DNA from 3 places in the Pedobacter sp. AW31-3R genome. Region 1 is predicted to be linked to each of the others. Evidence: riboswitches for the same ligand, from Rfam matches in the RefSeq annotation. Region 1 holds a riboswitch; each other region holds the start of a gene.
What was found. Region 1 has a riboswitch for S-adenosylmethionine ahead of ACSBL2_RS18140 (O-acetylhomoserine aminocarboxypropyltransferase/cysteine synthase family protein). Riboswitches for the same ligand answer to the same signal wherever they lie in the genome.
Positions count from the first base shown of each region.

Region 2: another riboswitch for S-adenosylmethionine. It lies ahead of metH (methionine synthase); the one in region 1 lies ahead of ACSBL2_RS18140 (O-acetylhomoserine aminocarboxypropyltransferase/cysteine synthase family protein).
Region 3: another riboswitch for S-adenosylmethionine. It lies ahead of ACSBL2_RS06915 (cysteine desulfurase family protein); the one in region 1 lies ahead of ACSBL2_RS18140 (O-acetylhomoserine aminocarboxypropyltransferase/cysteine synthase family protein).

Region 1 covers NZ_CP197475.1:4,412,580-4,423,114, forward strand. Annotated here, with positions in the region: gene ACSBL2_RS18120 (phytoene/squalene synthase family protein) at 1-580, opposite strand, end outside; gene ACSBL2_RS18125 (phytoene desaturase family protein) at 564-2,057, opposite strand; gene ACSBL2_RS18130 (hypothetical protein) at 2,195-2,689, opposite strand; gene ACSBL2_RS18135 (trans-sulfuration enzyme family protein) at 2,753-3,871, shown strand; SAM riboswitch class I at 4,036-4,148, shown strand; gene ACSBL2_RS18140 (O-acetylhomoserine aminocarboxypropyltransferase/cysteine synthase family protein) at 4,401-5,711, shown strand; gene ACSBL2_RS18145 (homoserine O-acetyltransferase family protein) at 5,754-6,812, shown strand; gene ACSBL2_RS18150 (homoserine dehydrogenase) at 6,812-8,053, shown strand; gene ACSBL2_RS18155 (dihydrolipoamide acetyltransferase family protein) at 8,154-9,551, opposite strand; gene ACSBL2_RS18160 (competence/damage-inducible protein A) at 9,619-10,535, opposite strand, start outside.
Region 2 covers NZ_CP197475.1:5,864,914-5,875,448, forward strand. Annotated here, with positions in the region: gene murQ (N-acetylmuramic acid 6-phosphate etherase) at 1-681, shown strand, start outside; gene ACSBL2_RS23940 (hypothetical protein) at 681-1,253, shown strand; gene ACSBL2_RS23945 (Bax inhibitor-1/YccA family protein) at 1,306-2,055, shown strand; SAM riboswitch class I at 2,178-2,286, shown strand; gene metH (methionine synthase) at 2,410-6,069, shown strand; gene metF (methylenetetrahydrofolate reductase [NAD(P)H]) at 6,163-7,119, shown strand; gene ACSBL2_RS23960 (META domain-containing protein) at 7,202-7,639, shown strand; gene thrC (threonine synthase) at 7,809-9,131, opposite strand; gene ACSBL2_RS23970 (homoserine kinase) at 9,144-10,079, opposite strand; gene thrA (bifunctional aspartate kinase/homoserine dehydrogenase I) at 10,283-10,535, opposite strand, start outside.
Region 3 covers NZ_CP197475.1:1,679,063-1,689,597, forward strand. Annotated here, with positions in the region: gene ACSBL2_RS06905 (SDR family NAD(P)-dependent oxidoreductase) at 1-361, shown strand, start outside; gene ACSBL2_RS06910 (phytanoyl-CoA dioxygenase family protein) at 674-1,480, shown strand; SAM riboswitch class I at 1,789-1,889, shown strand; gene ACSBL2_RS06915 (cysteine desulfurase family protein) at 1,946-3,100, shown strand; SAM riboswitch class I at 3,517-3,613, shown strand; gene ACSBL2_RS06920 (peroxiredoxin family protein) at 3,800-5,062, shown strand; gene ACSBL2_RS06925 (peroxiredoxin family protein) at 5,163-6,482, shown strand; gene ACSBL2_RS06930 (YceI family protein) at 6,522-7,166, shown strand; gene ACSBL2_RS06935 (cytochrome-c peroxidase) at 7,269-8,225, shown strand; gene ACSBL2_RS06940 (TonB-dependent receptor) at 8,338-10,535, shown strand, end outside.

The sequences.
Region 1 (10,535 bases):
ACACACCGAAGTTTACTTTTGGAAAATAGACCCTGCCCAGCACTTCATAGTCATTTTTCATGTCACGCAGAAAGTTAACCTTCTGGAAAGCGGATCCAAGCTTCATGGCTCCGGGCTTCAACCGCTCATACAGGGCGGTATCATTCTCCGTAAACACCCGCAGGCACATCAGACCCACTACCTCCGCCGAACCCAAGATATAGGCATCATATGATCCTTCAGAATGGGAAGTCTCCTGCAGGTCCATTTCCATACTGGCCAGAAAACAATCGATGAGTTCATTGTCGATGGCATACGTATTCACAACGCGCTGGAAGCTATTTAAAATAGGATTAAGACTTATCCCCTGGGAAACAGACTTATAAGTCGCCTTTTTAAACTCCTCCAGCAGTTCCATTTTATCAAAACCATGAAAGGAATCTACAATCTCATCCGCCAGCCGCACAAAGCCATAGATACTGTATATGGCGTGGTGAAATTTTTTGTGCAGGCAACGTATGCCCAGTGAAAAACTAGTGCTGTACGTTTTGGTCACCAGGATACTGGAGGCAATAGAGATATGATCAAACAGGTGTTTCATGCGGTAATTTTTGTAAAAACTTATTTAATTCAGCGGCTGCTACCTGACCGGAGATCAGCGCTGGCGGAACACCGGGACCAGGGACAGTCAGCTGACCTGTATAAAACATATTCTTTATTTTTTTATTTCTCAGGGAAGGTTTCAGCACTGCCGTTTGACTAAGGGTATTGGCAAGGCCATAGGCATTTCCCTTACAGCCATTGTAATCATTGACAAAATCGTTGATGCAGTACGTCCGCTTATAGGTAATCTGTTCTTTGAAAGTTTCTCCGCAATAGGTCTCCATACGCCTGATGATCCCATCGAAATAATGTTCCCGCATTTCGGGCGTATCGCTCAACCCTGTCGCTACAGGAACAAGGATAAATAGATTTTCCATTCCCTCTGGTGCGACAGTATCATCTGTTTTTGAAGGGCAGCAGGTGTAAAAAAGCGGACGGTCAGGCCAGCGCGGCTCAGTGTAGATCGCTTCAGCATGCTGCTTGAAATCAGCATCAAAAAAGAGGTTATGGTGAAGCAGTTTACCCAGTTTTTTACTTACGCCTACATAGTAAATGAGGCAGGAGGGTGCAAATGTTTTTTTATCCCAATAGGAGGAACTGTAGTTCCTGTATTTTTCTTCCAGCAGTTGCTGTTCTACATGGTGATAATCAGCCGAAGCAATCAAACCATCCGTATATTGCTGCCCGGCACTGGTCTGCAATCCGGAAACCAGGCCCTTGCTTACTTCAATATGGCTGACCTGTATCCCAGTCTGAAATTCAACCCCGAGTGAAGAAGCCAGGTCTTTCATTCCATTCACGATCTGGTACATGCCCCCCACCGGATACCATGTGCCCTGTACAATAGCCGAATAGTTCATCATCGTATAAAGTGCAGGAATCTTATTCGCCATGGCTCCCAGAAACAACACGGGGAACTCCATCAGCGCAACAAGACGTTCATCTTTGAAATAGCTGCGCACATAACTGCTGACCGAACTGAAAATATTGGCATTGAGCATGCCTTTAATGACATTCATATTCGCATATTCCATCCAGGAAAAGGCAGGCTTATAGACCAGGTCTTTCATACCTACCTGGTACTTAAACTCAGCTTCACTGAGGAATTTACGCAATTTGTCTGCACTGCCCGCCTCGATATTTTCGAAGACTTCCATCAGTTCATCCACACTTGCGGGTATTTCCATCACCTCCCCTTCAGCGAAAATAATCTGAAACCCGGGATCAAGCTTTTTTAGTTCATAATAATCGCCCGCAGATTTTCCGAACTGCGAGAAAAAATTTTCAAAAATATCCGGCATCCAGTACCAACTGGGCCCCATGTCAAAAGTAAAACCATTGGCTTTATACATCCTTGCCCGGCCCCCAATACTTTCATTCTTTTCCAGCACATTTACCTCATGCCCTGCCTTCGCCATAAAACATGACGCTGCCAGTCCAGAAAAACCACTACCAATAATTGAAATTTTTGCCATAAATCAGAATCTTTCCACCATAAATAAATTCATCGGACAAAATATGATGAAGGTCATTAAAATAGTCATTTTATACCAGAATTGGCATAAAAAAAGCCAGCTGATCAGCTGGCCTTATAAAATCTGTGTGTATTTTTCTATTTTGCTGCTTTAGAAAAGTTCAAAACGATATATGCAGGCGAGCTGCCATATTCTACAGGTGACTTCAATACCAGGTTATCGCCGGTTGCTGCAGAAAGAATAATCCTGTACCCTTCACTTACATTTTTAGCTTTGTCACCTTCATATAATTTCTTAAACTGGAAGGTTTCATCAGCAGTACTTACAGACCAGAAGATATTCTGCGTTCTTGCAGGGCATTCCGCTGTTCCAGGCAACATGTATGTTCCGTTGCCACTGTTGGTTAAATTCCATGTACTTCCAATGAAACATTTGTAGGAAGCTTCGTCAAAAAGAGATTTTACACTGGATGCCGGTAAACCTTCAAAGGTAATATCATTTAAAACCCAGTTCCCTGTAACCGCACCCCTTCTTAAACTTGTTGATCCAGAACTGCTTTTGGTAGAAGAGCAGCTTTGTAACACCATTAATGAACTACATAAAATGGCAGCTATAACTAATATTCTTTTCATATACTTGTATTTTTCGAATCAACTTACATAAATCCTGCCAAAAAAATAAAAAACTTAAATTCTATGCATACAGAAACAATTGCTATACACGCTGGAAATTTAACACACAGTGCCACAGGCGATGTCACCCAGCCAATAAGTTTATCTACAACCTTCTTCAGGGATGAAAATGGCGGTTATCCTGGCGGACATATGTACAGCCGTGTCAGCAATCCCAATCGCTCTGCATTGGAAAAAGTACTCACGGAACTGGATAAAGGAGCCGATGCCTGTGCATTTTCTTCCGGCAATACCGCAGGCATGGCCATTTTTCAGGCCCTGGCTCCGGGCAGCCACATCATTGCTCCTGATGATATGTATTGGGGATTTAAAAAGCAGCTGCTTTCTATTTTTAAGGACACACTCAGTATAGATTTTATAGACCTTACAGATTCCGGATCAGTGGAAAGCTATATAAAGAGCAATACCGTACTGATCTGGGTCGAAACACCATCCAACCCCCTGTTAAAGATTACTGATATTGCGGCACTGGCGGAAATTGCACATCAACATCAGCTCATCCTGGCCTGTGACAGTACTTTTGCTTCCCCAAGTTTTCAAAGTCCGATTTTACATGGGGCAGATATTGTGATGCATTCCTCCACCAAATATATTGGCGGACACAGTGATGTTCTTGGCGGGGTACTGGTTACTGCCGCACAGAATGAATTCTGGGAAAAAATCAGGAATATTCAACAGGTTGGCGGAGCTGTTCCCTCTCCATTCGACTGCTTTCTGCTGTTGAGAAGTATCAAAACTTTGGCTTACCGGATGAGGGGACACAATGAAAACGGAATGGCTTTCGCTTCTTATCTTGAAAAGCATCCAAAAATTGAAGCCGTTTATTATCCGGGCTTACCTTCACATCCGCAGCATGAAATTGCCAAGAAACAAATGAGCGGATTTGGCGGCATGTTATCTGTACTGATCAAGGGAGATGCTGAAAATGCAAAGAAAGTAGTGAACAAGGTAAAACTGTTTGCTCAGGCCACCAGTCTGGGTGGGGTGGAAAGCCTTATTGAACACCGCGCTTCCGTGGAAGGCCCTGGCACCAAAACGCCACAGAATTTAATTCGGATATCTGTAGGACTTGAGCATATCGACGATATTATAGCCGATTTTGAGCACGCTTTAGGCGAATAAAGACTGATTCCGCTGCTCTGCACCAACCGGTAAAAACAATTATGATGTTAATCTTCAAATATTTATCTATTTTTCAGAATAAAATTTTGAAGATTAACATAATAAATCTACATTTGTAACATCATAGCGAAAGCTATTCAAGTCAACCCTCCAAAAAAAGGTTTGATTTATAAAGAAGTGGCGAGAGACAGGCTCCCTGACCCACTGGCAACCCTCCCGAAAGGAGAAGGTGCCAATTCCTGACCAGTTAGCCTATTGCTTTCTGGAAAGATAAATTAAAGCAAAATGAAAAGAAAACGCATTCAATCGCCATACAGCGGACATCCTTATTTAAATTTCAATACCCTGCAACACTGTGTAATGATGCATATGTGCTGTTGCATAGACTAGTTTAGAAATCTTCCCTTGTCTCTTTAATTCAACAGGAAGGCCTCTATGAAGAGGTACGCTATGTCCTTACGCCATATCCAGCGGATATCTGCCGGGACTCCCCTAGCCCACAAACAAATTTAAATTTAACACAGAAATCATGTCAGCTAACTATAAATTCGAAACCCTTCAACTTCATGCCGGCCAGGAAATAGACCCTACAACAGGATCCAGAGCCGTACCTATCTACCAAACGACTTCTTACGGCTTTAAAAACTCTGAACACGGCGCAAATTTATTCGCCCTTAAAGAGTTTGGAAATATCTATACCCGAATCATGAACCCTACCACAGACGTTTTTGAAAAACGTGTGGCAGCACTGGAAGGCGGAATTGCAGGACTCGCCGTGGCATCGGGACAGGCAGCCCAGTTTATTGCATTAAACAATATCCTTGAAGCAGGGGACAATTTCGTTTCCTCTTCTCATTTATATGGAGGCAGTTACAACCAGTTTAAAGTTGCCTTTAAACGTCTGGGTATCGAAGTTAGATTTGCCAATCCTGACAATTTTCAGGAAATCGAATCAAAAATCGACGAAAACACCAAGGCACTTTACCTGGAAACTATAGGAAACCCTTCTTTCAGTATTCCTGATTTTGAGCAAATCGCATTGATTGCGCAAAAACACGACCTTCCTTTAATCGTAGACAATACTTTCGGTGCTGCCGGATACTTGTTTAAACCACTGGAACATGGTGCACATGTGGTGGTACAATCTGCTACCAAATGGATTGGCGGACATGGTACCAGTATTGGCGGAGTGATTGTTGACGGAGGAACCTATAATTGGGGAAATGGTAAATTTAAACAGTTTACTACACCTTCAGAAGGTTACCATGGACTGGTATTCAATGATGTATTCGGATTAAACAGCGATTTTGGAAATATTCAGTTCATTATCCGTGCAAGGGTAGAAGGTTTGCGTGATTTCGGGCCTGCACTGGCGCCTTTCAATTCCTTCCTGCTGCTACAGGGTTTGGAAACCTTATCCTTAAGGGTGCAGCGCCATGTGGACAATGCCCTGACACTGGCCACATGGCTGCAAAACCACGAGGCCGTGGCCAAAGTATATTATCCGGGACTGGAAAGCAGCCCCTACCATATCAATGCAAAAAAATACCTGAAAAATGGGTTTGGTGCCGTATTGTCCTTTGAACTTAACGGAGGAAAAGAAGCCGCTATTCAATTTGTTGATGCATTGGAACTGATCAGTCACCTGGCCAATGTTGGTGATGCAAAAACCCTAATTATTCAGCCTTCTGCCACCACGCACCAGCAGCTGAATGAAGAAGAACAACTTGCCGCGGGTGTCACCCCACAATTGTTACGTATTTCTGTAGGTATAGAACATATTGATGATATCATTGCGGATTTAGAACAGGCCTTTGGAAAAATTCAGGCATCCCTATAAAATATACAATTAAGCAGACCACAGCATAAGCATACAACAACAATGTCATCTACACACACATACCAACACACGAAGATTTTTAAACTGGAGAACGGAAAAAAACTACGTGGGTTGCAGGTTGCCTACCATACCTATGGAAAACTGAATGCCAAAAAAGACAATGTCATCTGGGCTTGCCATGCACTTACGGCGAATGCAGATGTACTGGACTGGTGGGAAGGCTTATTTGGTGCAAAGTCATTATTTAATCCTGAAGACCATTTTATCATCTGTGCAAATGTACTTGGCTCTCATTACGGAACCACAAATCCGTTGAGTACGGATCCGGTAACAGGTCTTCCTTATTACCTTTCTTTTCCTGAATTCACCATAAGGGACTTCGTTGGCGTCCATCAGCTGCTGGCCTCGCATCTGGGGATAGAGAAGATCAAAGTACTGATCGGTGGTTCCCTAGGGGGACAACAAGCAGTAGAATGGGCCATTGCCGAACCTAAAAAAATGGAGAACCTGATTCTCGTGGCGACCAATGCAGTCCACTCTCCATGGGGAATTGCATTCAATGAGAGTCAGCGACTGGCCATCAGCAGCGACCGTACTTTTTATGCACAAAAACCGGATGGCGGTTTAAAAGGATTAAAAGTGGCACGCAGCATTGCCTTGCTTTCTTACAGAACGTATGAAGCCTATGGAGCTACACAGGTAGAAAGTGTAAATGACAAAACAGGTTCATTCCGTGCAGCTTCTTATCAGAATTACCAGGGAGAGAAATTGTGCAAGCGTTTTAATGCCTACAGTTACTGGTACCTGAGTAAGGCGATGGATAGCCATAATGTGGGCAGGGGAAGGAAAAGTGTAACCGATGCACTTGCGGAAATCCAGGCCAACACCCTGGTTATAGGGATTGAAAATGACTTCCTGTTCCCGATCAGCGAGCAGGAGTACCTGGGCAACAACATTCCGGGTGCTTCATTCCATGCGATCAAATCTGCTTACGGACATGATGGTTTTTTAATTGAAACCAATATCCTGACCAATATCATCGGCAATTTCTTAAAAGACACGACGAACAAAAAAATAATTAAACTGCATAAAATAGCATAATGAGTAAGAAACTTAAAATTGGAATATTTGGTTTTGGAGTTGTTGGCCAGGGTTTACATGACATCATTAAAGGTCAAGACCTTAACCTGGAGATCATAAAAATTGCAATAAAAAATCCGGCCAAAAAACGTAGCCTTGATGCTAAACTATTCACTACAGACCATAATGATATCCTGGATAACCCGGAAATAAATACCATCGTTGAATTAATTGATGATGCAGATGCTGCCTTTGAAATTGCGAAACGTGCATTGACAAGTGGCAAACATGTGGTATCGGCCAATAAAAAAATGATTGCCAACCACCTGGAGGAACTGGTAAAATTACAGGAAGAACACGGTACATCCCTTCTGTATGAAGGTGCAGTATGCGGAAGTATTCCGATCATCAGAAACCTGGAAGAGTATTACGACAATGAATTGCTGCATGGCATCAGCGGTATATTTAATGGCTCATCAAACTATATCCTGTCAAAAATCTTCAATGAGAATATGCCATATGGGGAAGCCCTGAAACAGGCCCAGGACCTTGGTTTCGCAGAGACAGACCCGATTATGGACGTAGGTGGTTATGATCCCAAATTTAAACTGGCTATTGCCACGGCACATGCTTACGGATTGTTTATCAATCCGCTTGACATCCTGAATGTGGGCATTCAGAACCTGTCTGAACACGATATCAGGTATGCCAGGGAAAAGAACTTCAAGATAAAATTAGTGCCTACCGCAAGAAAAATCAGCACCAAACAAGTGGTCACTTATGTGTTGCCTAAGTTCGTTAAGGCTGACGATTTCCTGTTCAATGTAGAAAATGAATACAATGGTGTAACGGTGCAGGCTGCCTTTGCAGATAAGCAGTTTTTCTTTGGAAAAGGTGCAGGAGGCCATCCTACCGGTGCTGCTGTACTATCTGATATTGCTGCTTTAAGATACGGTTACCGTTATGAATATAAAAAATTACACCAGCACAACGGCTTAATCCATACCGACAATGTGAACATTGAAGTTTACCTGAGGTACGAGCATGAATATACGGTTGAAAAGCTTAAGATTGAAAATATTGTAGAGCGCTTCTCGCGTAACGACTACAAATATGTGATCGGCAGTGTGAGCTTAAAGTCCCTGCTGGCGAACAAAGAACTCCTTACCCATAAAGATGTGTTTATTGCACATACAGGAAGGTTTACGTATACTGACCAGCAAATTCAGGTCATTGCTGGTGAGGAAGTACTTTTTAACTAAATGACCATTGTTTTGATACGCAAAAGGCCGGAAATAATCCGGCCTTTTGCGTATCAGTAATATGTATGGAACGGCATAGCGCTGCCGGTTCTTATAGTTTTCAGATCTCCCTGTTCAGGTCCCAGTTTTCCAGGTAATCTGCCACTCGCCGTACGAATGTCCCTCCCAGGGCACCGTTCACTACGCGGTGGTCATATGACAGCGAAAGGAACATCATATGACGGATGGCAATCACATCACCGTATTCTGTTTCCAGGACTGCAGGTTTCTTTTTAATGGTACCTACTGCAAGAATAGCCACCTGCGGCTGGTTGATAATGGGTGTGCCCATGACATTGCCGAATGAGCCCACATTGGTAAGGGTAAAAGTTCCGTTCTGCGTTTCATCAGGCTTCAGTTTTGCGGCACGTGCACGTACGGCCAGATCGTTCACCGATTTCGTTAATCCCACAAGGTTCAGCTGATCTGCATTTTTGATGACAGGTACAATCAGGTTACCTGTAGGCAATGCAGCAGCCATTCCAATATTGATATCTTTTCTCTTGATGATCTGAGTACCATTAACTGACACATTGATCATTGGGAAGTCTTTAATGGCCTTGGCAACAGCTTCAATAAAGATTGGTGTAAACGTAATCTTTTCGTTCTCTCGCTTTTCAAAGTTCTTCTTTATCTTCTCCCTCCACAAAACCAGGTTGGTCACATCCGCTTCCACAAAAGAAGTCACGTGTGCCGAGGTATGCTTGCTCATGGTCATATGGTCGGCAATAATCTTGCCCATGCGGTCCATCTCTATGATTTCATCAGCACCGCTCATGCTCAGTACCGGACTGACAATGGTTGATTTATGCGCTGTATTTACGGGACTATCCTGAGACTTGGCCATAGGAGGCAGAGCCTGGTATGGCTGTTCAGCAGGAACAGAAGCAGTTCCTTTTCTGCCAGTTTGTATATAATTCAGCAAATCATCTTTTGTCAGCCTTCCTTCAGCTCCACTGCCTGCAATGGTATGCAATTCTGCTGCGGAAATCCGTTCCTGTGCGGCTATGCTCCTCACCAGGGGAGAATAAAACCGGTCAGTATCAGCGACTTCCGGGACAACTATATTTTCAGCAGCCTCTAGCAAGGCTGTTCCCGGAATCTGCCCTTCCGTATCTGCTGTAGGTGCTGCAGTTATCTCAGGCATTTCTGCCACATCCGCTGCAGGTGTAATCACCGCCGAACGCCCCCCTTCATCAATTGGCCCCTGCTCTTCCCCTTCAACTTCTATCCACGCAATCACTGCACCTACCTGTACCACTTCATCCTCGCCGAAAAGTTGTTTAATTAATTTCCCTGCCACTGGCGATGGTACTTCAGAATCTACCTTATCCGTTGCAATTTCCAATAAAGTATCATCTAAACTGATCATATCTCCAGGTTGTTTTAACCATTTGATAACGGTTGCCTCCGCAACACTTTCACCCATCTTAGGTAATAATAACTCGTATTGTGCCATTTTTATTTATAGTAAATTTGGTATCACTAACATTTTTATCCGTCACAAAAGTAAACCTTTTTTACCTTTAATCGGCATCATCATTCAACTGTTTCAGGATCATTGAAAGTGCAGCAATGGCGGAACGTTCGATGTTCTGAAGCCTTTTATTGCCGAAATTAAACACCTTTGCGGTCACCCCAGTCCTGGTGGCGACTGCTATCCAGACAGTTCCGACAGGTTTATCTTCTGTTCCTCCGTCAGGCCCGGCAATCCCGCTCACGGCAACACTGTAATCCGTATTGAAATGGGCGATAGCACCCAGGGCCATTTCTCTGACCGTTTCTTCGCTGACGGCACCAAATGCTGCCAGGGTTTCTGCTTTTACCCCAAGAACAGATTCCTTCAATTCATAGGAATAAGTCACCGCTCCACCTTCATAAACAGCAGAACATCCGGGATGCTGGGTAATCAGATGAGCGATATATCCCCCTGTACAGCTTTCTGCGGTGGAGAGTGTTACTTTTCTTTCCTTCATGATATCCAGCATCGCCTTTTCCAGCGCAATGTCATCTTCTACCACCACATATGGTTTCACCCTGGATACAATTTGTTGGGCCCAGCTGTCTACTTCCAGTTTAAGCAGTTGCTCATCAGGTCCCGATGAACTCAGGCGCAGGCGCACCTGTCCCAGTCTTGGTAAATACGCAAGTTTAATGGTTGCAGGAAGATTATTTTCTACCTCTTCCAGTTCCTGGGCCAGGAATGACTCCCCGATATTTGCAGTAAGAATAGTTTTATGGTAAATAAAAGGCAGGTCAAAGGCCACCTTCAGTCTTGGCAGGATTTCTTCCTGCATCAGGTACATCATCTCAAAGGGTACGCCCGGCATAGAGATAATGATATTCCCTTCATGGTTGAACAACATACATGGAGCAGTTCCATTTTTATTCTGGATTACCGTACAGCCGTCCGGCACATCAGCCTGCCGGATGTTTCCTTCAA
Region 2 (10,535 bases), 1.5 Mb from region 1:
AAGCTGGCGACTGCAGTTGCGGAAAGAATGAAAAATGGGGGACGTCTTTTTTATATTGGTGCAGGCACCAGTGGCCGTCTGGGCGTGGTTGATGCCTCTGAGTGCCCACCTACTTTTGGTGTGCCTTTCGATGAGGTTGTCGGCATTATTGCCGGAGGTGACAAAGCCATCAGGAAAGCGGTAGAAAATGCAGAAGATGACGATCAGCAGGCCTGGGCCGACCTGAGCGAATTTAATATCAATGAAAAAGACTGTCTGGTGGGGCTTGCCGCATCAGGCACAACTCCCTATGTGATCGGTGGATTACAAAAAGCCGCTGCGCAGCAGGTACTCACGGGGTGTATTGTCTGCAATGCAGGTAGTCCGGTAGCTGCAGCCAGTGAATTCCCGGTGGAAGTGGTTGTGGGACCAGAATTCCTGACAGGCTCCACCCGGATGAAATCCGGAACAGCCCAAAAGCTTGTCCTCAACATGCTCAGCACCACGGTAATGATTCGGTTGGGCCGCGTGAAAGGCAATAAAATGGTAGATATGCAGTTAACCAACCATAAACTGGTGGACAGGGGAACGCAAATGGTGATGAATGAATTAAATATTGCTTACCAGGAGGCCGAAGCCTTACTGATCCGTTATGGAAGTGTAAGAAAAGCAGTACTGGCCGGCACTAAAACAAAAGAATAATGCACGAAATAGAACCCTATTACCGTTGGCGCGACGACTATATTGCCGCCGAAGATCCGCGATCTCCGTTTTTCAATACGGAATATTCAGAGTTTTACTTCGATAAGCAGCTGTATAATTTCTTAATCCATCCCCAGTGGGACGATTTCGGCTCTTCCACCCTTTACATCAAAGTCCTTTATGTAGATTATGACCACAGCTATGCAATCATAGAATTCATAGGGGAATGGAATGATGCCATTTCAAATGATATTATGCTATTGAAACGTGAAATCCTGGAACTCATGATAGATGAAGGCATCAATAAGTTTATTCTTATTGGAGAAAATATCCTGAACTACCATTCCTCGGAAGAAGACAGCTATTATGAAGAGTGGTTCCAGGATGTGGAAGACGGCTGGATTTCAGGAATCAACTTTAACCCGCATGTGATTGAGGAATTCAGGAGCAGCAACATTGATTACTATATCAATTTTGGTGGTGAACTTGACGATTTGGCATGGAGGACACTTAAACCCTTACAGTTTTTCAGGAAAGTTGAAGAAATTCTGACAAAAAGACTAGGGGCATAACTTTTGCTTAGATCAATAGAACTTGTATATTTAAATATAATTTTAAAAAGAAATGGATAACAATAATTATAACTGGTCAGAAAAGTCCGTATTTGTAGAAAATCAGACAGGCGCAGTAGCGAAAAAATTCTTTGCTAACGTGTTTTTATGGATGTTTATCGCTTTAGGTATTTCAACTGTAGCTTCGGTTTACATGGCAAATACCCCCGAAATGTTAAGTTACCTGATTAAGGCTGATGGTAAAGGATTATCAATATTGGGTTACGTAGCGATGTTCGCTCCGCTGGGATTGGTTTTACTCATGAGTGCCGGATTAAGTAAAATGTCTTATAGTGCACTGATTGGGGTTTTCATCCTATACTCCTTGCTTACCGGTGTGAGCTTAAGCTTTATCCTGCTGATTTATACCACAGGATCAGTTATCGGCTGTTTTGCCGCTGCTGCTGGTATCTTCGGCCTGATGGCAGTCCTTGGTTATACCACAGATACTGACCTGAGTAAATTCGGCCCTATCCTGATGGTAGGTGTAGTAGGTTTAATCATTGCGAGTGTGGTGAATATGTTCCTTCAAAGTTCAACCTTCGATTATATCATGAGCTTCGTAGGTGTGGCAATCTTTACTGCCTTAACCGCTTATGATGTGCAGAAACTAAAAAGAATTGGTGCAGGCATCGAAGAAAACGGCGATAGCATCGCAGCTGATGACAGCAAGAAATTAGCGATCATGGGTGCTTTATCCCTGTACCTTGACTTCCTGAACATCTTCCTGTTCTTATTGAGAATATTTGGCGGAAGAAAATAGTCACACGACAATTTACAGTATATGATACCGAAAGCCACGCAGTTTTGCGTGGCTTTCGCAATTTTATGGGGTTTAACCCGCTAATACTTGGAATTGATTTTTCTTTATTGCATTTTTGTATTCGCTTATAAAGAAAGACGGAGGGATTAGACCCAACGATGTCTTAGCAACCTGTGCTTACAAGGTGCTACATTCTACTCGAACATCATGTATGTTCCTGAAAGATAAGTTAGAGTCGGTCCATCACGGAATTCTCATAAGCCTATATTAGTACCTTTTTACTTCGCATCATCTATTGTCATTCAAAACAAATGGACATGCGCCTGTACAAAAGCCTACGCATTAACTGATATAATGAGCATTAGAGAAGAGTTAGAAAAGCGAATATTAATTATTGATGGTGCTATGGGTACCATGATACAACGCTATGTCCTTACAGAAGAAGACTTCAGGGGCGAGCGTTTTAAAAACCACCCATGTGATGTGAAAGGGAACAATGACCTGCTGAACATCACCCGCCCTGATATTATCAAAGCTATACACCTTGAATACCTGAAAGCCGGTACTGATATTATTGAAACCAATACCTTCAGTACGCAACGCATTTCCCTGGCCGATTACCAGATGGAAGAGCTGGACTATGAGATGAGCTATGAAGGAGCAAGAGTTGCCAAAGAAGCGGTAACAGAATTTATGGCAGCCAACCCTGGCCGTAAATGTTATGTAGCCGGTGCTATAGGTCCTACAAACAGGACACTCTCTCTGTCTCCTGATGTCAATGATCCGGGATACCGGGCACTAACCTTTGATGAGCTTCATGATGCCTATTACGAACAGGTTAAAGGTTTAATAGATGGCGGTGCAGACCTGCTCCTGATTGAAACCATTTTCGATACACTGAATGCCAAGGTAGCGATTTTTGCCATCAAAAAATATGAGGAAGTGATTGGCCGTAAAATAGAGATCATGATCTCCGGAACCATTACCGATGCTTCCGGAAGAACACTTTCAGGACAAACGGTAGAGGCATTCCTGAATTCTGTTGTCCATGCAAAACCTTTAAGTATCGGTTTTAACTGTGCTTTAGGTGCCAAAGATATGAGGCCGCATATTGAAGAACTTTCCGCAAAGGCGGGATGTTTTGTCTCTGCCTACCCGAATGCCGGTCTGCCGAATGAATTTGGTGCCTATGATGAAATGCCCAATGAAACCGCTACACTGGTAGATGATTTTATTCAGCATGGATTTGTAAATATTGTAGGTGGTTGTTGTGGCACCACACCAGAGCATATCGCTGCCATCGCTGCCAAAGCTAAACATATAAACCCACGAAAAATACCTGTCCTGGAACGTTACATGCGTTTAAGCGGACTGGAGCCGGTAACCATCACTCCGGAAAGCATGTTTGTCAATATTGGGGAAAGGACCAATATTACCGGATCCCCGAAATTCTCCAAATTAATCCTGAGTGGTGACTATGAAGCGGCCCTTGCCGTTGCGCGCCAGCAGGTGGAAGGCGGAGCCCAGGTGATCGATGTGAATATGGATGAAGGAATGCTCGATTCCGAGGCGGCAATGACGAAATTCTTAAACCTCATTGCCTCAGAACCGGATATTTCTAAACTGCCGATCATGGTCGACTCCTCTAAATGGAGCGTTATTGAACACGGCCTGAAATGTCTGCAGGGAAAAGGTATCGTCAACTCTATTTCGCTGAAAGAGGGAGAAGAAAAATTCAGGGACAGTGCCCGCAAAATCATGAATTATGGTGCCGCAGTGGTGGTCATGGCTTTTGATGAAAACGGACAGGCAGATAACTTTGAACGCAGAAAAGAGATCTGTAAGCGCTCTTATGATATTCTGGTAGATGAAATTGGCTTCCCTGCGGAAGATATCATCTTTGACCCGAATATCTTAACCGTTGCAACCGGTCTCGAAGAGCACAATAATTATGCGGTTGATTTCATCAATGCCACGAGATGGATCCGTGAGAACCTCCCCTATGCGAAAGTTAGCGGCGGGGTTTCCAATATTTCCTTCTCTTTTAGAGGGAACAATACCGTTCGTGAAGCCATGCACTCTGCATTTCTGTTCCATGCCATTAAAGCGGGCCTGGGAATGGGTATCGTGAATGCCGGAATGCTGGAAGTGTATGAGGCTATTCCGAAAGAGCTGCTGGAACGCGTAGAAGATGTATTGTTAAACCGCAGGGAAGATGCTACCGAACGTCTGGTAGACTTCGCTGAAACCGTAAAATCTAAAGGCAAAGAACTCGTAAAAGACGAGGAATGGAGAAAAGAATCCGTGGAATCGCGTTTATCCCATTCCCTAGTTAAGGGAATTATAGAATACCTGGATGACGATGTGGAAGAAGCAAGACAGAAATATCCACGCCCTATTCATGTGATCGAAGGCCCTTTAATGGATGGGATGAATATTGTAGGCGACCTTTTTGGTGCCGGAAAAATGTTCCTGCCACAGGTGGTGAAGTCTGCACGTGTCATGAAAAAAGCCGTAGCGTATCTCCTCCCCTTTATTGAGCAGGAAAAGCTGGATAATCCGGATGGTGACCAGAGTTCTTCCGCTGGAAAAATATTGCTGGCCACTGTAAAAGGAGATGTGCACGATATCGGAAAAAATATTGTCGGGGTCGTACTGGCCTGTAATAACTTTGAGATTTTTGATCTTGGGGTCATGGTGCCTGCACAGGAAATCATTAAAAAAGCCAAAGAAATTAATGCCGATATCATCGGATTGAGTGGCCTGATTACCCCTTCATTAGATGAAATGGTTCATTTTGCCAAAGAAATGGAACGTGAAGGATTTACGGTGCCACTGCTGATTGGCGGAGCAACAACTTCCCGAATTCACGCTGCAGTAAAGATAGCCCCGAATTACTCTGGTGCAGCAATCCACGTACTTGATGCCTCAAGAAGTGTTACGGTGTGCAGTACACTGATGAACCCAGATGCACGTGTGGCTTATATGGATACCATCAGGGAGGAATATGACAAGGCACGCGAAGCCCATTTAAATAAACGGTCAGACAAGCGTTTCAAAACCATTGAAGAAGCCAGGAAAGATAAATTTCAGATCGACCCTGCACTCGTGGCTCCTGCCCCTGCTTTCACCGGAACAAAAACCTTTGAAGATTACCCGCTGACGGAACTCGTTCCCTACATCGACTGGACACCATTTTTTCATACCTGGGAATTGAGGGGCAGTTATCCGAAAATATTCAATGATAAATCAGTAGGTGATGAGGCCCAAAAGCTTTTCGATGATGCACAGGTATTGCTAAAAAGAATTGTGGATGGAAAGTTATTGACGGCAAAAGCTGTCATTGGATTCTGGCCGGCAAATGCTGTCGGTGATGATATCCTGCTGGAAGCTGAAGGCCAGGCGATCACCATACATACCCTCAGACAACAGGCGGAAAAAGTCGCAGGACAACCGTATTATGCATTATCGGATTTTGTTGCCCCAAAAGAATCGGGAGTACAGGATTACTTCGGGGGGTTCGCCTTAACCACAGGTATCGGCTGCGATGAGCTGGTCGCTGAATTTGAAGCCAATCATGACGATTACAACAGCATCATGGCAAAAGCTCTGGCAGACCGCCTGGCGGAAGCCTTTGCTGAGCGTATGCATGAGCTGGTACGTAAAGAATACTGGGGGTATGCGCAGGATGAGCAGCTCAGCAATGAAGACCTGATCAAAGAAGAATATGCAGGTATACGGCCTGCCCCAGGATATCCGGCCTGTCCGGATCATACCGAAAAGGAAACCCTTTTTGAGTTGCTGGGTGCGGAAAAGAAAATCGGACTGCGTCTGACAGAAAGTTTTGCCATGTACCCTACCGCAGCAGTCAGCGGATTCTATTTTGCACACCCGCAGTCCAGGTATTTCGGCCTTGGTAAAATCACCAAAGACCAGGTAGAAGACTATGCCCTGCGTAAAGAAATGTCACTCGAAGATACCGAAAGATGGCTTAGCCCTAATTTAGCCTATTAACCTATACCATGAAACCGCCATTAGCATACCACCTACCCATACAATGAACCTGCTGATGATCGCTTCATCACCTTTAAAAAGAAACCTTCACTGATGAAAATCACCGACCATATTATTAACGCAAAGGGTAAAACCCTGTTCTCTTTTGAATTATTACCGCCTATTAAAGGACAAAGTATTAAAGGTATTTTTGATGCAATTGACCCTTTAATGGAGTTTAATCCTCCATTTATAGATGTCACCTATCTCAGGGAAGATTATATTTATAAACAGCATGAAAATGGATTGCTGGAAAAAGTAGCCTACCGGAAACGCCCAAGTACTGTCGCTACCTGCGCTGCGATAATGAATAAATATAAGGTAGATGCTGTCCCGCATTTAATTTGTGGGGGCTTCACTAAAGATGAAACAGAAAATGCACTGATCGACCTGCAGTTTTTAGGGATAGACAATGTACTTGTTCTACGTGGAGATGCCCGGAAAAGTGACAGCATGTTTATTCCGACACCAAATGGACATGCCTATGCTTCTGACCTGGTACAACATGTAGGGGATATGAACAATGGCCGTTACCTGCATGATGATATGGAAAGCTCGGAAAAAACTGATTTCTGTATCGGTGTTGCCGGTTATCCTGAAAAACACTTTGAATCCCCTAACCTGGATACCGACTTTAAATACCTTAAACTTAAAGTCGACATGGGTGCAGATTTTATTGTCACACAAATGTTTTTTGATAACAATAAATATAAAGAATTTGTAGACAAATGCAGGGCAAATGGAATCATGGTACCTATCATTCCGGGACTTAAACCGATCACCAACAGCAAGCAACTGATGAGTTTACCAAAAACCTTTCACCTGGATATTCCCCTGGCCTTAAGTGAGGCTATACAAGCCTGTAAGAATGAAAAAGAGGTGAAAGAAGTGGGTATCGAATGGATGATCAACCAGGGTAAAGAATTAAGGGAAATGGGTGCCCCGGTATTACATTTCTACACCATGGGAAATCCGGAACCGACAAAACGAATCGCCCGCGCTATATTCTAATATCAGGTTAATTTATCTTTAACTATTATTTTTGGCAGATTCTTTGTACATTTCCTACATTACCTATTTAAAGAAAAAGGTTATGAGAAAAGTGGCAATATTAGTTCTTGCTATACTCAGTACGCTTTCAGCATGCAATACGCTGAAGAATGCTGTTGAAGCAAGTTCTGATTTATCAAAGTTAGGCGGTACCTGGCAACTGGATTATATTTCCGGCCCAAGGATAGCGTTTAACGGTTTATACCCGGGAAAGATACCGCAAATGGCATTTGATATACAGGGAAAGAGGGTTAGCGGAAACAGTAGCTGTAACGGCTTCTCAGGCAAGCTCGTGGCAGATGATACCTCCATTAGCTTTAATGAACCTCTGGCTTCCACAAAAATGGCGTGCCCAGGTGAAGGAGAAGCCATCTTCTTCGAAACACTAAAGAAAGTAAATAAATATACCATCACAGGCGATACTACGCTTAATTTCCTGAGTGGCGATATTGCCATCATGCGTTTCAGAAAGATAAAATAAGCTATCCTACCCATATTGAAAGGAGTGGATGAGGACGGAACAATTGAAAATACCTTCTAAGGGTGTAGGTGTGAAACCAAGGGATAAATAAGTAAAAACAATAAAAAGAGGGTGACCATGTGAAAATGATACACCCTCTTCAATGCATTACCTGCTTTACAACAACTGCCTAGGCCTCATCTGCTGTCAGCAAAAAAGTTTTAAAGGCTGAAAAATCGACCTCCATCGCTGTTGCCTGTTTAGTCTTGCTTTTTAGGACTTCCACCTGCTCAGGGATATCAATTTTGGCCGCCATCTCCGCATTGAAAATATCAGGAAACTTACACGCATGGGCAGTAGAAAGGAATACAAATGCAGATGTTCCCGCTACATCCGGATACTGCTTACGGTAGTCCTGAATAGCTAGCCATGCAATTGCAGTATGTGGACAAGCAATATAATTAAATGCAGAATAGATGTCCGTAATCCCTTTAACCGTCTCTTCATCAGTGTAACGGAAACTGCTTACCAATTCCTTCACCTTATCCCTGTCGCCTTTAAACAGGTCCATAATCCTCACCCAGTTGCTTGGTGCACCTACATCCATCGCATTGGAATAAGTCTGTACAGATGGCCGCGTTTCATACACACCCGATTCAAGGAAACGTGGTACAGTATCATTTACATTCGTGGCCGCAATAAATTGTGAAACCGGCAGTCCCATTTGATAAGCCAGTAATCCGGCAGCAATATTTCCGAAATTCCCACTCGGAACAGAAAATACGATTTTTCTCTTCCCTGCCCTGTAAAGCTGTGCTACGGCATTGAAATAATAAAACGTCTGGGGAATCAGGCGGGAAATATTTATAGAATTGGCTGAAGTAAGCCTCATTTTACGGTTCAGCTCTTCATCAGCAAAAGCCTGTTTCACCAACAGTTGGCAATCGTCAAAGGTGCCATCAATTTCTATCGCCCTGATATTTTGTCCGTTGCTGCACAATTGCAGCTCCTGAATATCACTCACTTTTCCTTTGGGGTATAAGATCGTTACCCTGGTATTGGGAACACCAAGAAATCCCAGAGCCACAGCACCTCCGGTATCTCCTGAGGTAGCCACAAGTACATCCAGCAAAGCTTCATCTTCCTTCAGGAAATAGCCCATGATACGGCTCATAAAACGTGCACCGAAATCTTTAAAAGCCAGTGATGGCCCATGAAATAACTCCAAGACATAGGTATTGTCATCCAATGGCTGTACAGGAGCAGCAAAATTGATGGCCTCATCAATGATCGCTTTCAGGTCATCTGCCGGAATATCATCCTGAAGTAATGCGGAAGCTACTTTATAGGCAATTTCAGGAAGGGTATACCGATCCAGGTGCTGAAGAAACTCTTCATCAAGCACAGGAATGAAAGTTGGCATATATAAGCCTTTATCCAAAGGCATGCTGTTAAAAACAGCAGATTGGAAATCTACCCTCAAATCAGGGTTATTGGTACTGTATAATTTCATCAGTATTATGTTTTAATCAAGTACTACCGGTCCTTTTTTATTCACCGATGATACAAATGAGAGACTGTTTATCTGGATATCTTTTAATAATTTTTGAAGCGCCTGTGTGATTAAATGCGCTGTCCCCTCGTCTTTGGTGAGGGCAAAAACAGAAGGACCGGAACCCGAAATTCCGAAACTTATGGCTCCCATTTCCATAGCGATACTGCGCATTTTGTAAAACTCAGGGATCAGGATAGAACGTGTTGGCTCTACCAATCCGTCAACCATACTGCGGCCGATCAGATCGTAGTCTTTCATAAACAGACCTGTCACGAGTCCGGCTACATTCCCCCATTGTTTTACAGCATCCTTCAGCAATACTTTGGAACGGATCATCTGACGGGCATCTTTAGTAGGTACATCTACTTCCGGGTATACAATTGCAGCATACAATTCCTCTGGAAAAGGCAGGGCAATCACATCCAGGGGCTCATAACTTCTGATCAGTACAAAACCTCCCAGCAATGCGGGAGCAACATTATCCGCATGTCCATAACCGCAGGCCAGCTCTTCGCCTTTCATGGCAAAAGGTACCAGCTCCATATTCGTTAGCTGGTGATCAAATAGGGCATTCACGGCGAACAATCCGGCTACCGTACTGGCCGAGCTGGAACCCAGTCCGCTGCCAATAGGCATTTTCTTGTGCAGCTCAATATCAATCCCTACGTCTGTACGCCCAATATGTTTCAGGTAGTCCTGCACACTTGCACTCACCGTATTCTTATCAGGATTCAAAGGCAGTCGCCCTTCGTCACCTGTTATTTTTGAAATGATTACTCCAGGCTTATCCGTAATACGCATAATCACCTCATCACCAGGCTCATTCACCGCGAATCCCAATACATCGAATCCACAGACTACATTTGCCACAGTTGCGGGAGCAAAAACCTTTATCGAATTTTTCATCAGTAAATATTTGTTTTTTATCGGTTATGAAGCGATCATAAGCTTATTCATTGCTGTTTGTTAGCGGTAAGCTTATGATGGTTTCATCAGTAAATATTTGTTTTTTATCGGTTATGAAGCGATCATAAGCTTATTCATTGCTGTTTGTTAGCGGTAAGCTTATGATGGTTTCATCAGTAAATATTTGTTTTTTAAAGGTTAAACTATTTTTTACCTACATTGATGATATCAGCAAATACACCAGCGGCAGTAACTTCAGCTCCTGCTCCGGGGCCTTTAATCACCAGCGGACGCTCTTTGTAACGGTCAGTAATAAAGGATATGATATTATCACTACCTGAGAGCATATAGAACGGATGCGAATCATCCACCATCTGTAAAGTAATGGTAACTTTTCCAGCTTCCAGCTTACCAATATAACGTAAGACTTTCCCTCCATCCGCAGCCTGTTTTTTC
Region 3 (10,535 bases), 2.7 Mb from region 1:
AGCTGCTTACCAGGCGCTGCCAACCCTTGCGGTATATGCTGCGACCAAAGCCTATGTGCTCTCTTTCAGCCGTGCGATCCGTATGGAACTGCAGCATACTTCGGTATCTGTGACCTGTATCAGTCCGGGTCCGGTGGCTACCGGTTTTGCAGAACGGGCCGGACTCTCTGTGATTAAGGATTTGGCAGAGAAATTTAATATGGATCCTGACCAGGTCGCTGCCTTTGCCTTAAAAGCCATGTTCAGTAAGAAATCAGAGGTTATCCCCGGTTTCACCAACCAGGTATCGGCTTATGCCAACCGTTTTCTTCCCAAAGCGATCATTGAGCGGGTTGCCGCCAGCCTCTATAAAACCCGCTAAGCTGCCGGGGATATTTTCGCTATTTTGTTCATGGTACTGTGAGACAGTGGTATATCCTGCTATTATTTTTAAATATTTTTTTAAAATAATAGCAGGATATAAAAAATATTTTATATGTTTGTTTAATGTCTACCAAAATGGTAGTCTTTATGAAAGAAATGATCAACAACAGCACACCTACCCACTCTTGTAAAGCAATGCTTCAGCTGATGAAGTATATGCAGGGCTGCTGTTGTTAATCCTGCAGATCTTCCCGATCTAAATTTTCTTTAAAAAAATCAATCCTACTTCTCATCTTTTAATCCTATAACCATGGCAAATTCGTACCCTGGATTCTCTTTAGGCGAATCCTTAACCGCAGAACAAAAGTCCTTTTTTAACACCAATGGATTTATCCATTTCAAAAATTTCATTACCCCGGAAACGGTAGATTCTATTGTCAAAGCCTCCCTGGAGGTGCAGCATAACTGGATTGAAAAAGGGGTAGATAAGGTAAATGGTGTACCTATAAAATATGGGCAGGACCTGGATGGTTCTACCCTGGTACAGCGTTTTGCATTTATCAACCAGCACCATTCTACCTTTAGCGGATTATTACTTGACCCACGTCTGAAAGGGTTATTTGAGCTGGCAGGTGCCGATGCCCGGCTGGGTGAAAATGAAAAAGACGGCATGGTGTTCAACCATTATGTAAATGGCCCGGATAGCAAGTTCACAAAAATGGGCTGGCATACTGACGGACTGCGTGATTTATTCTATGGAAAAAAACTGAACCCAATGCTGAATGTCGGTATCCACCTGAGTAACCTGAAACCGGAGAACGGGGGATTGCGGATTATTCCGGGCACCCATAAACAGAACCTTTACCAGATGCTGTTCAGAAAGAAATATTTCATGGACCATGACAATGACCCGAATGAAGTGGCCATTGTGCCTGAAGCAGGTGATCTTACCGTGCATGATGGCCGTTTGTGGCATCGTGTGGCACAGTCGTCTATTGTTGGTGAACAGAGCCGCAGGAGGGTTATCTATATTCCGATCATCGCGGGGAAATATGCACCTAAAAATGAGCATAGTCCAACTGTGTTTTATCAGCGGTTTGCAGGTTTAGTTAAATAGGGGGGATTCCATATGCTTTTTTTAATTGTGGTTAACTACCTGATCAGATCGGGAAGGTTAAACAAACCCATTCTTTTCTGCCGGAATACCTATAAAAGGCTGTCTTTAAAATGACCCTGCTTTTTACGCCTGAATGAAACCGGGAATGCTGTTTTTTTCCTGAGCGTCAGTGTATATATCTGGTCTTTCTTGTTTCCCGGGAGCTGCAGCAGCCCTGGAAAAAGAAGAATAAAAAAAATTGAAATAAAGTCTACTTATTTAGTATACTATTTGTACATTTGTTTTCAACAAGAGTTCTTAAATTTATTTACTTATCCAGAAAGACTGAGGGAAAGGCCCTGTGAAGTCTTAGCAACCTGTGCTATACAAGGTGCTAATTCCTTCTGCCGTTGAGGTGGACAGATAACAATCGCTATCAGATTTTGCTGGATAAGTCATACTTAATCAATTTAATCCAGATAGAAAATGAAGATTTACCTTGACAATGCAGCGACCACCCCTTTAAGCAGAGAAGTTTTTCAGGCTATGGAGCCTTTTATTTTCGAAAACTTCGGTAATCCCTCTTCCTCGCATTCCTACGGGAGGCAGGCAAGGAAGGCTATTGAAGAATCCAGGAAGACAATTGCTGATTTACTGAACACCAACCCTTCACAGATTATTTTCACTTCCGGTGGTACGGAAGCTGACAATACGGCGATCATTTCCGCTATCCGGTCTAATGGGATTCGCCTTGCCATTACTACTCCTTTAGAACACCATGCCGTATTACATACCCTGGAATCCCTGAAACGTACAGGGGAGATCGAGTTGGTCTACCTGAGTCATGACCATAAAGGAAACTTGTCTATCCGGGAACTGGAACAATTGCTTTCTACCGGGGACAGGGCATTGGTATCCATCATGCATGGAAACAATGAAATTGGGAACCTTAACGAAATTGAATCTATTGCTGAAGTCTGTTGTAGGTACGACGCTATATTTCACACCGATACGGTACAAACCATGGGACAATACCGTTATGATACCCAACAATTGCAGGCAGATTTCCTGGTTGGTTCTGCACATAAGTTCCATGGCCCAAAGGGAGTAGGTTTCCTTTACAGCAGCGCGGCCAGTCAGATTACCCCTTTAATTAATGGAGGTGCCCAGGAACGAGGACAAAGGAGCGGTACAGAAAATGTCTCCGGGATTGTAGGACTGGCAAAAGCCCTTGAGCTAAGTTATGCCAATGCCGGGGTTTACCATCAACATATCACCCATCTTAAACAGAAAATGATAAAGGATTTATTTTACAGGATTCCGGGAATCAGATTCAACGGAAATTCAGCAGAGCACAACAGTTTGAAAACGGTGCTGAGCGTTTCATTGCCCGATCAGGCAAACGGACTTTCACCCATATCTTATCTCGACCAGCTCGATATCTGTGTGTCAGGCGGCAGCGCCTGCACCAGTGGATCCGGTTCGCATGTGTTAAAGGCTCTTGGAGACCAGCAGGGACGCACCACCATCCGTTTCTCTTTCAGCAGGTACAATACTGAAGCAGAAATTGATGAGGCAGTGAACCAGCTGGCCAATCTGTATGTGCATGAAACACTCACTGAAATGCGTGCAGTCTGCTAGAATCATATTTTAATACCTTGATATACATAGGTATAACAATTAATACTACTAAATTAGTAGTATTAATTGCAGAAGTGATTTATCCTTCTTATATTTATAAAAAATAATTGACAAAAAACTAAAACTCTCATTATGATATCCATCATACAACTTCCTGAAAGCTTTCTGAAATCTTACTCAGATAAAGTCATGCGTTGTTGTTGTTGCTCCTAAACCAAAATCATGGCTTCCTCCTAAAAAGGTTATTCTTTCAAATATTCTTATTTAAAATCCTGGTACCCCGGGGCATTTTGATAGAGTATTATGGTGGTCATGTATTCTGGTCAAATAAGTTGCCGGGGTATCAGGAAGGCGCCTAACTAATCACCACCACTAGTTAGGTTTTTACTCTAATTAATCACCACCATTAATTAGTTGATTTATACAGAAGAAGGGAGAGTCAGTCTCGTTGAACTTCTAGCAACTTTCCGTAGGAAAAAGTGCTCAAACTGATCTGGAAACAGATTATAAATTAACCCATAACAGGTTACACTTCGTTTCATGTGAATCCATGTATAGGCTCAACCGGTATTTGCCGGAGGGTATTGTGCTGGATCGGCCTGGACAGGAAAACTTGTTATTAAAAACTATTAAAATATAGTGTTTAAATTAATAACGATGATGATGAAAACTACAATTTCCTCGAAAATTGCGTGCCTGATGACCTCAGTAGTCCTACTGGGGGGAACGGTATCCGCAAAAGATTCAAAGCCTTTTCCGAAGGAAGGAATATGGCGTGGTGTGTTTAGTGTAAGTGAATCGAAAGTTCCGTTTAATTTTGAATTTAAGGGCAAGGATCCGAAAACAGCCGTGTTGACACTGATCAACGGGTCGAGGCGTGACGATTTTCATGTGGAGCGTCTTGGGGAGGATTCTATCTATGTGAAGATGAATACCTATGATGCTGCACTTGTGGCAAAACTGGAAGATAATGGTACACTGACCGGGGAATACCGGAGTCTGGTTCCTGGATTCAGGGGCAATTCTTTGCCTTTTGTCGCAGAATACGGTAAAAATTACCGGTTTGTAGCCCCTGGAAAGGAGGTGGCACCCAGCCATGATATTTCCGGTAAATGGGAGATTAAAACCTATACCAAGGAAGCGGTGCCAGCCTCTATTGCTTTACTGAAACAGACCGGCAATAAACTGACCGGAGTAATTATGACCGTAGTAGGCGATACGCGGGAGCTGGAAGGAACAGTACAGGGCGATGAGTTTGAATTGTCGGGATTTACCGGTCCCAGTCCTTTTATTGTCAGGGGTAAGATCAATGATGACAACAGTATCTCCGGAGAACAGGGATTTGGAATCTATAAGAACCTGAAGTTCGACGGACAACGCAATGAGAAAGCTGAACTGCCGGATCCCTACAAACTGACTTTCCTGAAAGAAGGATACAAAAAACTGGACTTTACTTTTCCGGATTTGAATGGAAAAAAAGTCTCCCTGAGTGATGACAAGTATAAAGGTAAAGTGGTGATTATAGAGACGATCGGTACCTGGTGTCCGAACTGTACCGATCAGACCGTTTTCCTTGCCCCATGGTTCAAGAAGAACCAGAAGCGTGGGGTGGAAGCCATCGCTATTGGCTTTGAGCAAAAAGATGATCTGGAGTATGCAAAATATACACTGGGCGTGCTGAAAAAGAAATATGGAATTACCTATGATGTTCTTTTCGGCGGGATTGCCGATAAAAAAATAGTTGCTGAAAAACTGCCGGCACTGAATAAGTTTGTTGCTTTTCCCACAACGATCATTATTGACAGGAAAGGTGAGGTGAGGGAAATTTATACCGGATATACCGGAACAGTCACCGGTAAATATTTTGAAGAGTATGAGAAGAAATTCAATAAGGTACTGGATGAACTGATTGCTGAACCGGTGCCGGAACTGGCTTCTGCCAGAACGGTCAACGGAAAATAAGGAATATTTAAGTTCTGTTTTAACAAATATTTACAGTCTATTTTAACCCATTTAAAGGTTTAACCGGTTGGTTGACCTACACGCTTAATCTCTTTTTGATATGAAAAATCATGTGTATAAAATACAGGTGCTGGCCCTTGCTACGCTTATTTCTTCCTCTTCACTGGCCTTCAGCAAGCACCCGGATGATCCGAAGGGAAACAGGAAATTTATTAAGGAAGGCATCTGGCGGGGTGTTTTCAAAGTAAGTGAAAGCGAAGTGCCTTTTAATTTTGAGCTGAAAGGTAAAGATGCAGAACATGCCACGTTTACGCTGCTCAATGGAACCAGGAGAGATGATTTCCATATCCAGTACCTGGGTAAGGATTCACTTTTCATCAAGATGAATACCTATGATGCTGCGCTGGTGGCAAAGATTGAAAGTGATGGTAAGATCAGTGGTGAATACAGGAGCCTGGTTCCGGGACTTCGGGGAAATGCCTTGCCTTTCACAGCAGAGCAGGGGAAATCTTACCGTTTCGTAGAGCCGGGTAAAGATATCGCACCTGCAGCGAACCTGAGCGGAAAATGGGAGTTCAAAGGTTTCTCTAAAGAAGCGGTGCCGAATAAGGTAGCGATACTGAAACAGGTAGGCAACAAACTGACCGGTGTCATCATGCAGGTGACCGGCGATAGCCGCGAACTGGAAGGAACAGTACAGGGCAATCAGTTTGTCCTCTCCGGATTTAGCGGGCCAAGTCCGAAAATCTACAGGGGAACCATCAATGAAGACGGAACATTATCCGGTGAAATTAGTCAGGGGATCTATGACAATCTGAAATTTACCGGCGTGAAAGACGGGAAAGCGGAATTGCCGGATCCCTATACACTCACTTCCCTGAAACCAGGATTGAAGAAGCTGGCTTTTACTTTTCCCGACCTGGATGGAAAGCCTGTTTCCTTAACAGATGAGAAGTACAAAGGGAAAGTCGTGATTGTAGAGCTGGTAGGTACCTGGTGCCCGAACTGCACTGATCAGACCATCTTCCTGTCGCCATGGTTCAATAAAAATAAAGACCGTGGGGTAGAGGCCATCGCTATCGGTTTTGAACAAAAGGATGATCTTGAATATGGCAAATATACCCTGGGTAAACTGCGCGATAAGTACAATATCAAGTATGATATCTTGTTCGGGGGACTGGCTGACAAGCGTCTGGTGGCAGACAAGTTACCGGCCTTAAATAAATTCATTGCTTATCCCACAACGATCATTATCGACCGCAAAGGAGAAGTCAGGGAAATTTATACCGGATATACCGGTACGGTTACCGGGCAGTACTATGCCGACTATGAGAAAAAGTTCAACAAGGTACTGGATGAACTGATTGCTGAGCCGATACCTTCTGTGAGCGCTGCCAATGCCCCGGTGACAGGAAAATAATACCTAAACGATTTAAACATACCTACTAATTCTAATCACATGAAACAAATTACCACCCTGGCTGCAGCAGCAACCGTTTTTGTTCTTTCTTCTTTTACGATTGTCCATTCGCTGGTTCCGCAGCAGCAACAGGCTTATTGGGAACAGGCAGCCTCCAAAGCGGAGTCTTTTAAAGTGGATGCCACCCATAGCAAGCTGACCTGGCTGGCTAAAAAAGTTACCGGAGAACATGCCGGAACGATTAATGTAAGCGCGGGGGCACTGACTGTCGAAAACAATGTATTAAAAGGTGGCAGCTTTGACCTGGATACCAAGTCGATTACAGTGACAGATATTGAAGATAAGGAAGCCAATGGCAAATTGCTGGGACACCTCAAAAGTGACGATTTCTTTGCTGTAGAGAAATTCGGAACAGCCAGGTTCGTGATTACCTCTGCAGTTACCAAAGGGGCTGGAGCCTACCTGATTAAAGGGAATCTTACCATAAAGGGAATCACCAATGAAGTGAGTTTCCCAGCCAGTGTAACGGTAAGTAACAATAAACTGTCGGCCAATGCGAAGATTGTGGTGGACAGGACGAAGTATGACATCAAATTCAGGTCTAAAAGTTTTTTTGAGAACCTGGGTGATAAGACTATCGCAGATGACTTTGAACTCAACATTCAGCTTGTGGCAAATAAGTAAGTGTTGGTTTTATTTGGTTGGATACCGGGCAGGACATCTTCTGCCCGGTCCTTAATACACCGGATAGCATTTACATTTTTTGACCTTACAGAAGAAAATACAATGAAAAGAACCAAACTCATGATTTTTGTGGTGATGACCAGTCTGGTATTCATTATCGCCGGTTTTGGTGCGGATGACCCCGAATTGATCAACAGTAAAGAACGGCTGGGAGAGAAGTTGTTTTTTGATCCTATATTATCAAAAGATAAGTCTATCAGCTGTGCTTCCTGCCATAAGCCAGAATTTGCATTTGCCGATACCGCGGTAGTCAGCATTGGTGTAGGCGGTGCAAAAGGATTGAGAAATTCTCCTTCGGTCACCAATCTTTCCGGCCGGCCGAATCTTTTCTGGGATGGCCGCGCTTCTTCCCTGGAAGACCAGGCCTTACAGCCAATCATTAATCCTATAGAAATGAACCTGCCCATTGCCGAGGCACTGGAAAGGCTGCAGAATGATAAAACTTACGCCGTTTTATTTCAGCAGATTTTCAATGCAGCACCCAACCAGAAGAATTTGCTGCAGGCCATCGCTGCTTATGAAAGAACGCTGGAAACGGCCAATAGTCCGTACGACCGTTATATTAATGGTGACGATGCAGCCATTTCTGAAAATGCAAAACGGGGAAGGTTACTGTTTATCGGGAAAGCCAATTGTAACAACTGCCATTCCGGGGAGGATTTCACGGCCGACCGTTTTAAGGGCATTGGTTTATTCAACGGAGAAGAATTGAAAGATGCAGGCAGGTTTCAGGTGACCAATAATCCTGAGCATGAAGGGCATTTTAAAATTCCCGGACTGAGAAATGTGGCATTGACTGCTCCCTACATGCACAACGGAATGTTCAGGACGCTTAAAGATGTCATTAAATACTATAATAACCCCGATGAGGTGATCAAAAATGGAAAGAACCGCGACCTTTCCTTAAGTAAACCCCTGGGACTTACCACAACTGAAATGGATGATCTGGAAGCCTTTTTGGTTTCATTGACAGACGACAGGTTCCTAAAAAAGCCATGAAAAACATGGAGGCCTGTTAAAAAACACTACTAAATATTTTTTTAAACGAACTGATTTACAGCAACAAATGCGGTGGGTTAGCCTGGGCTATGCCCAATTTAAACGACGATAAATGAAAATAAAACTACTCTTGATACTACTTTTGGGTATAGGTGTATTCCCTGAAATTTTTGCTCAGCAACGGACGATCAGCGGACTGGTTACTTCTGCGGAAGATCAGCTGCCCTTACCGGGAGTTTCGATTAAGGTGAAAGGCCTGGATGGAACTGCAACGACCAATAAAGACGGATTCTATAAAATAACGGTAAAAAACGGACGGTTCCTGGTCGCTTCCTATATCGGCTATAAATCGTCCGAAGTCCAGATCGGTACCGCTACCACCATCAATATCAGGCTGGAGCAGGCCGACAATAATCTGAATGAACTTCAGATTGTAGGGTCACGTAATGCCAACCGTACAAAATTGAATTCACCTGTTCCGGTAGATGTAATTGACCTGAAGAGCCTTCAGCAATATTCTCCCCAGGCCAGTGTGACCCAGTTGCTGCAATATGTTTCTCCATCCTTTCACTCCTCCGTTTCCGGGGGAGGGGATGCTGCATCTGCGACTTCCACCGTGCAGCTGAAAGGTTTGGGCGTGGACCAGGTGCTGGTCTTGGTCAATGGAAAAAGAAGGCATAAAAGCTCCAATATCAGTTGGGGAGGCCTGGGAAATGGAGCGACAGGATACGACCTGAATGCTATTCCTGTCGGTTCTATTGACAGGATTGAGATCCTGAGGGACGGTGCTGCTGCCCAGTACGGCTCGGATGCCATTGCCGGAGTAATTAACATCGTGCTGAAGAGCAATGTAGATGAGCTGACCATCAGTACACTGGAAAGTATACGCAGGAGGGGAGATGGACTGACCACCCGTACCAATGCAAATGTAGGCCTGAAGCTGGGTGCAAAAGGATTTCTGAATGTAACTGGTGAATATGCTACCCAGGCGGTTTCGCTTCCGGCAGGAAAAACCGGCGATGGTCTTTACATTGGGCCGGCATATGGTGGCGGTGCAAATACACGGGGATTTGATCAGATCTATACCAAAGAGATTGATGATGCAATTATTGCCAGCAGGGGTATAGACCGCCATTTTTTTGATACCCGCGGATCTACGAATAAATCAAAGGACGGACTGCTATCCTATAATGCTGCCGTACCGCTGAACAATGGCTTCGAAGTATACTCTTTTGGGGGAATAAGTCACCGCAATTCCCAGTTTACAGCAGTTTACCGATTGCCGGGCTGGACAGAGCGCAATAATACTTTCGTATATCCTGATGGTTTCCTTCCGGCTATGGACAATATCATTACCGACCTTTCCTTTGCTGTTGGGGTAAAAGGAAAAATTAAAGAATGGAATGTCGATATCTCCAATGTGTATGGCAGGAATGCCTTCGATAACCTGATCAGCAATTCCTTGAATGCCAGTCTTGGCCAGAAAACTCCCAGAACTTTTAACGCCGGTAGCTATAATGCTTCTCAGAATAGCGGAAGTATAGATTTTTCGCGTAAGTTCGATAAGGTGTTGAGTGGACTGAATGTGGCTTTTGGGGGGCAATACCGGGTAGAGACTTACCAGATCAAGGCGGGTGAAGAGGGCTCTTACTCGAAGGCCGACTTAAGTCCAATATATAACGTGGAATACACGACTGGTGGAATTCCCTACCTTGTTGCTGCGGGAAGCACCCCTTTGAACGGACTGTCCCCGGGCTCCCAGATCCATGCGGGATTCCGCCCTTCTAATGAAGTAGATGCAAAACGTTCTATTTCTGCGGCCTATGCGGATGTGGAATTGAATGTGACAAAAAACTGGCTGGTGTCCGGTGCATTCAGGGTAGAAAACTATGCCGATTTTGGAAGTGTAAGTACTTACAAAGCAGCCACAAGATATAGTTTTGCAAAATGGCTTGCCATCAGGGGCGCTTTCAATACCGGATTCAGGGCACCCGATCTGGCTCAATACTATTATACCGAAACCTCTACAACCTTCCAGAATGGGGTGGCCATCGACCAGGTGACCGCAAATAATGTAAACCCTGCAACCAAGGCCCTGGGAATTCCATCCCTGCAGCCTGAAAAGTCCAAAGGTTATTCCGCTGGGATTACCTCACAGCCTTTGCAGAATATAGAGCTTACACTCGATGCTTACCAGATCGATATCAGGGACAGGGTAGGAAATACGGGACGTTTTTCTGCTACGGATACCAATTTGCCGGCTGACGTGAGGGCGCTTTTTGTGCAAACAGGCACGGTACAGGCCAAGTT